Regions from separate parts of the Micromonospora sediminimaris genome, predicted to be linked through region 2. Evidence: predicted binding sites of a transcription regulator. Region 2 holds the regulator's gene; the other holds the start of a gene.
What was found. Region 2 encodes HspR, which represses chaperone genes until heat shock. Its sites were predicted from a motif close to TTGAGTNNNNNNNACTCAA; they were not measured.
Positions count from the first base shown of each region.

Region 1: lon (endopeptidase La) is a predicted target of HspR. The motif match lies at 1,813-1,831, and genes of this name have one in related genera.

Region 1 covers NZ_BOPD01000005.1:56,257-59,666, forward strand. The annotation lists gene lon (endopeptidase La) at 1-1,788, opposite strand, end outside; gene Vse01_RS02905 (histone-like nucleoid-structuring protein Lsr2) at 2,045-2,392, shown strand; gene Vse01_RS02910 (hypothetical protein) at 2,536-3,410, opposite strand, start outside.
Region 2 covers NZ_BOPD01000018.1:8,046-11,455, forward strand. The annotation lists gene dnaJ (molecular chaperone DnaJ) at 1-1,070, shown strand, start outside; gene Vse01_RS15415 (heat shock protein transcriptional repressor HspR) at 1,099-1,536, shown strand; gene Vse01_RS15420 (hypothetical protein) at 1,717-1,953, shown strand; gene Vse01_RS15425 (hypothetical protein) at 2,008-2,436, opposite strand; gene Vse01_RS15430 (cation:proton antiporter) at 2,608-3,410, opposite strand, start outside.

The sequences.
Region 1 (3,410 bases), on a different contig from region 2:
CCCGGCCCCGGTGACCGCCAGTCCGGTGGCCACGCCAGGTGTCGCGGTGCGTTCCGCCGATTCCGGCGTGTGCTTCGGCCGGCCGAGGTAGCGGACCAGGTCGTCGGCGCCGACGCGGGCGGGCGTCGGGTCGTCGGCCAGGGTCACTGCCACCTTCCGCATGATCTTCGCCAGGGCCCGCTCCAGCTGCCGTACGCCGGCCTCGCGGGTGTACTCCCCGGCGATCCGTGCCAACGCCGCGGCGTCCACGTCGACCTCGTCGGTGGTCAGCCCGGCCCGCTCCCGCTGGCGCGGCAGCAGGTGGTCGCGGGCGATGGCCACCTTCTCGTCCTCGGTGTAGCCGTCCAGAGTGACAAGTTCCATCCGGTCCAGCAGCGGTCCGGGGATGGCTTCCACCACGTTGGCGGTGGCCAGGAACAGCACATCGGACAGGTCGAGGTCGACCTCCAGGTAGTGGTCCCGGAAGGTGTGGTTCTGCGCCGGGTCGAGCACCTCCAGCAGGGCCGCGGCCGGGTCGCCGGCGTACCCCACGGAGACCTTGTCCACCTCGTCGAGCAGCACCACGGGGTTCATCGAGCCCGCCTCGCGCAGCGCCCGGACGATCCGCCCGGGTAGCGCCCCCACGTAGGTACGACGGTGTCCCCGGATCTCGGCCTCGTCACGGATGCCGCCGAGGGAGACCCGGACGAACGTCCGGCCGAGTGCCCGGGCGACCGACTCGCCGAGGCTGGTCTTGCCGACACCGGGCGGGCCCGCGAGGGCCAGCACGGCACCGGAGCCACGGCCGCCGACCACCCCGAGGTCACGTTCGGCGCGCCGGTTGCGCACCGCCAGGTACTCCAGGATGCGGTCCTTGACGTCGGCCAGGCCGGCGTGGTCGGCGTCGAGCACGGCCCGTGCCGCGGCCAGGTCCGTGTTGTCCTGGGTACGCGTGCTCCATGGCATCTCCAGCACCGTGTCGAGCCAGGTACGGATCCAACCCGCCTCCGGGGAGGCGTCGCTGGCCCGCTCCAGTTTGCCGACCTCCCGCAGGGCCGCCTCGCGTACCTTCTCGGGCAGGTCGGCGGCCTCGACGCGGGCCCGGTAGTCGGCCGAGCCGTCCGGGGCGTCCTCGCCGAGTTCCTTACGGATCGCGGCGAGCTGCTGGCGCAGCAGGAACTCCCGCTGCGTCTTCTCCAGTTCTTCGCGTACCTCGGAGTTGATCTGCTCGGTGACCTCCTGCTCGGCCAGGTGGTCCTTCACCCAACCGACGAGCAGTTCCAGCCGCGCGGTGACGTCCGGTGCGGCCAGCAGTTCGGTCTTCTGCGCCAGGCTGAGCCAGGGCGCGTAGCCGGCCGAGTCGGCCAGCTCCCCGAGGTCGGTCATCCGCTCCACCGCGTCGATGACCTGCCACGCGCCGCGTTGCTGGAGCACGGAGGTGACCAGGGCGCGGTACTCGCGGGCCAGTTCCCGGGCTTTGCCGGCCGGGGCGGGTTCGTCGATCTCGGACGCCTCGACCCACAGCGCCGCGCCGGGACCGGGCACTCCGGAGCCGATGCGGGCGCGGGCGATGCCACGGATCACGGCGGCCGGTTCGCCGCTGGGCAGCCGACCGACCTTCTCGATTGTCGCGACCGCGCCGACGGAGCCGTACTCGCCGTCCAGGCGGGGCACGGCGAGCAGCTTGTGGTCGCCGGTGGCGCGGGCCGCGTCGACCGCGGCCTGGGTGGTCGGGTCGAGGGTCACCGGAATGACCATGCCGGGCAGTAGTACGGCGTCGGTCAGTGGAAGTACCGGAAGAGTTGCCATCGAACACCTGCTATCGCGTATGAGTTGAGCGTGTCTGGCTCAAGTCGCGACGGGCCTCGGTTGTTCCGCCGTGTGACCCAGCACACGGCAGGCGGCTCACAGTGAGTCGGCCGCGCCCACGCGGAGCAGATCCGAAATCGGGGATTTCGATGTCACGCAAAACGCGAACCGCCGCAGGGCGCGCTTTTGTTGCGTAATTGGCGGACGATCAGTCAAACTTTGAGCACACCCCGTCAGACACAGGGAGTAATCGACGATGGCCAAACAAGTAATCACGGTGCTGACTGACGACCTCGACGGCGGAAAGGCCGACCGTACGGTCGAGTTCAGCCTGGATGGCGTGGCGTACACCATCGACGTTTCCGACGAGAACGCGGGTGTCCTGCGGAAGGCGTTGGATCCGTTTATCAATGCCGGCCGGCGCCTTGGCCGTGGTGCTGCCGACACGGGCCGTAACCCACGTCGTGGCATCGGTTCGGGCACGCCCGGAATGAACCGCGAGCAGAACCGCGCCGTCCGCGAATGGGCGGTCCGGAACGGCTACAAGATTTCCGAACGGGGTCGCATCCCGGTCGAGGTGGTCGAGGCGTACAAGAACCGCTGAGCAGCGGGAATGTCGCTCTGGCGCGGTTAGGGCTCGGGTCACGGCAGGATTGCACCGGCTTTCCTACATGCAGCGGGGCCGCCCGGAATTTCTCCGGGCGGCCCCGCTGTTTGGTCTCAGCCGCACGACCTCAGTCGTCGGCGTCAGTTGACCTGGATGCGCACCGCGTCGAAGGCCGGGGTCTGGTTGGCCCGCTCCGACATCGGGATGCGGTGCGAACCGTCACCGGCCCAGACCGCGCACTGCGCGGTGCCGGAGTCCGGCAGGCCCGGGATCTGGATGGTCACCTGGTCCGGCTGGGCGCCCCCGCCACCGTCCTCGGTGGCCACGAAGAAGGCCGGCACCGGCTCCGGCGCAGGCGCCTCGTCCGTGTTGTTCAGCATCCGGCAGGCGGTGTGGAAGTGACCGCGGGTCAGGCCCTCACCGTTGAGCAGCGAGCTCTCCAGGTAGTAGCCGCCCTGGCCGGCCGGGAGGAACCGGTCCCGGACCAGGTTGCGGGTGCTGACCTGGATCGAGAAGCCCTCGTTACGGTTGATCTGCTGCGGGAAGTCGGTGATCAGCAGCGACGGGTTGTTGGCTGCGGCACCGACCTCGCCGAAGGCGGTGCTGATGCAGCGGTTGCCGTTCTGGAAACCGTCGTGCGCCTGAAGCTGGCTGTTGTCACAGTTGTTCGCCAGCACGTCGAGACCGTTGTTGTTGTTACCGCCGTCGTTGTCCCCGTCGTTACCGCCGTCGTTGCCGCCGTCGTTGCCGCCGTTGTTGTTGTCGACCGGCTGCACCTGGCAGGTGGCGAGGTTGCCGAGGCCGCGTGGCCGGGGGCCGAAGCGGTCGATGGCGATCGTGATCCGGCCGATGGTCGCTCGACGCTTGCTGGCCAGCGGATTGAGGATGGCGTTACGGATGAACCCCTCGCCGCGGTCACCCTCTGCGGCGAGTCGCTCGTCCGCCTCGGTGATCTGGGTCTGCAACGCGTTCAGGTTGCGGTCCACCTCGGCGCGGGCCCGGTCGGGCACCTGCG
Region 2 (3,410 bases):
AGTCGCACCCGGACCACAACCCCGGCGACGCCAAGGCCGAGGAACGCTTCAAAGCGGTGTCCGAGGCGTACGCGGTGCTCGGCGACGACGCCAAGCGCCGCGAGTACGACGAGATGCGCTCGCTCTTCGGCTCTGGCGCATTCCGGCGTGGTGCCCGGCAGGGCGGCCAACCGGGCGGTGCGCCGTTCGACGTCTCCGACCTGTTCGGTGGCGCGCAGCCGGGTGGTGGCCGGTTCGCCGGTGGCAACATCTCCGACCTGTTCAGCTCGATCTTCTCCGGTGGTGGCGGGGGTGCGGGCGCGCCGGGTCCGGCCCGAGGGCGGGACATCGAGACCGAGGTGGCGCTCGACTTCAATGACGCGGTACGCGGCGTGACCCTGCCGCTGACGCTGCGCGCACCCGGTGTCTGCGACACCTGCCACGGCAACGGTGCCAAGCCTGGCACCGCGCCGCGCACCTGCCCGGTCTGCCACGGTGCCGGGGTCACCAACCGGAACCAGGGTGCGTTCAGTTTTTCCGAGCCCTGCCGCAACTGCCAGGGCGTGGGCACGGTGGTGGACGAGAAGTGCCCGGAGTGCCAGGGCACCGGCGGGGTCACCAAGACCCGTACGCTCAACGTCCGCTTTCCCACCGGGGTGGCCGACGGCCAGCGGATCCGGCTGGCCGGCCGAGGCGAGCCGGGTGAGCGCGGCGGTCCGGCGGGTGACCTGTTCGTGCACGTGAAGGTTCGCCCGGACGAGGTCTTCGGGCGTACCGGCGACGACCTCACCCTGACCGTGCCGATCACGTTCGCGGAGGCCGTCCTCGGCACCGACCTGCGGGTGCCGACGCTCGACGGTCCGGTGACCCTGCGGGTGCCGCCGGGCACGCCGAGCGGTCGCATCCTGCGGGCCAGGGGCAAGGGGGTCAGTCGCCGGGACGGCCAGCAGGGCGATCTGCTGGTCACCCTGGACGTCGTGGTGCCGGCGCGGATCTCGGACGAGGCGCGGGCCGCGTTGGAGACGTTCGCCGAGCAGACTCCGCCGGCGGCGCGGGAACATCTCGACGCGCGGGTGCGTCGGTTCGGTTGATCGGTGAAGCGGTGCGGAGGTGAGCGGGATGGACGGGTTCGTCGGCTCGGATGACCCGGCATACGAGGCCAAGGTGCTGATGATCTCGGTTGCGGCACGGATGGCGGGCATGCATCCGCAGACGCTGCGCCAGTACGACCGGCTCGGCCTGGTGCAGGCCGGCCGGGCGGCCGGTGGTGGGCGGCGGTACAGCGTCCGGGACGTGGTGCTGCTGCGCGAGGTGCAGCGGCTCAGCCAGGACGACGGCGTCAACCTCGCCGGGATCAAGCGGATCATCGGGCTGGAGCGACTGCTGGAGCAGGCCCAGCAGCGGGTCGCCCAGCTGGAGGCGGAACTCGACGCCGCGTACCGCCGGATGGCCGAGCTGGAGTCGCTGGCCCGCTTTCCCGGTCGGGATCTCGTTCCCACCAACCAGACCTCGACCGCCCTGGTGGTCTGGCGTCCCCGACGCAGCTCCGGGCGCTGACGCCCGCCACGGCGAAAGGGGGGTGTGGCTCCGAGTGGGCCACACCCCCTTTCGCTTGTCCGCGGGCGCTGCGCCGCTCGTGTTTCCGCGAACCCGAGCGAGAGACAGGTTGTCTCGACTAGTCTTCAGAAATCAGGTCCAAACCATCTCAATCCGGACTCCGATCTGGCGGGGGGAGCCATGACGGAATCGGCGAGGAAGGTGGCCGAGGAGACGGAGCAACGCCTCGACGACCTGGCTGAGAACGTCCAGCACCGGTTCGACCGGATCACCAAGGGACGCTTCTCCGACCAGATCCAGGCCGGCAGGTTCAGCGGCCGGGGCGATCGGGTCGCCGCGGACAGCGGCCGGGTCGGCCATGGCGCCGGCCAGGCACGCAGCGATCAGCACCGTCGCGAGCGGGGCGGGTCGCGCTGACGATCCGCCGACGTGCGGGCCGGGAGCCACGGGGGGTCCCGGCCCGTTCGGCGTTCAGAGTCGGCGGTTCTCCCGCACCAGCCCGCCCTCGCACCACTCCCGGTACACGAAAAGCTCCGGTCGGGTCAGCAGTACCCGACTGTTGTGCGCCCAGGTACGCATCATCTCGTCGCCGTTGCGCTCGGCCTGGTCGACCAGCTTCCGAAAGCGACGCTTCGGATGTGCCCGGAAGTTCGTCCGGATCCCGTCGGCGGCGTAGATGTAGAGACAGTGCAGCGCGAACCGACGCGCCGGACAGCGGGTGTCCATGGCGAGGTCGAACAGCGTCGTCACCAACCGGTCACCGGAGACCAGCAGGTCCCAGTCCGGCGGCATCGACGTCAACGGGACGGAATCGGGGTGGTAAGCCCACGCTCGCAACTCCGCCGGGGTTGGATCGACGGGGTTGGCGAAGCCGTGGAACGCTGACTCCTGCACGCTCACCGGCCAACCTTCCGCTCTCGCCCGCGGGGGCGTCCGCCCACCGCGAACCCTGGCTGCTGGGGCGACACGTTAACGCGGTACCGGTGAGTACCGGTAGCCCCTACGGGAAGCAATTCGGCATCTCTTGGTCGACACGGGCCCTCCGGACGGTGAAATCGGCTGGTCCGACGCTCACGCCCGGTTCGACGCGGTCGCAGCCCGGGCCGGCTGCGCCGCAGCCCGGGCCCGTAGCCAACCCTTGAACCAGGCGAGGTCGGGCAGCCGGGCCAGCACCGGCCCGGTGACGACCGTGATCAGCACGTACGTCGCCGCCAGTGCCGCCAGCTTCGGTGAGACGGTGCCGGAGGCCACCGCGATTCCGGCGATGACGATGGAGAACTCGCCCCGGGGTACCAGCGCCAGGCCGGCACGCCAGCGGCCCGGTTCGGCGATGCCCGCCCGCCGGGCGGCCAGGTAGCCGGTAAGCGTCTTGGTTCCCATGGTGGCCAGCGCGAGCAGCAGCGCCGGTAGCAGCACCGGTGGGATGTGCCGTGGATCGGTGGCGAGGCCGAAGAAGACGAAGAACACGGCGGCGAAGAGGTCCCGCAGCGGAGTCAGCAGCTCGGTGGCATGGTGGGCGACCGGCCCGGAGAGCGCGATGCCGACCAGGAACGCGCCCACCGCCGCCGACACCTGCAACTTCGCGGCTACTCCGGCCACCAGCAGGGTCAGTCCGAGTACCCCGAGCAGCAATGCCTCGGCGCTGCCGGCCGACAACGCCCGGGAGAGGACGTTGCCATAACGAAGGGCCACCACCAGCACCGCGATCACGGTCAGCACCGCGACGGCGAGGGAGACACCCCCCTTGACGAACCCGACTCCGGCCAGCAGAGCGGTCAGCAGCGGCAGGTAGAAGGCCATCGCGAGGTCCTCGACCACCAGCACGGACAGGATCACGGGGGTCTCCCGGTTACCGAGTCGGCCCAGGTCGGCCA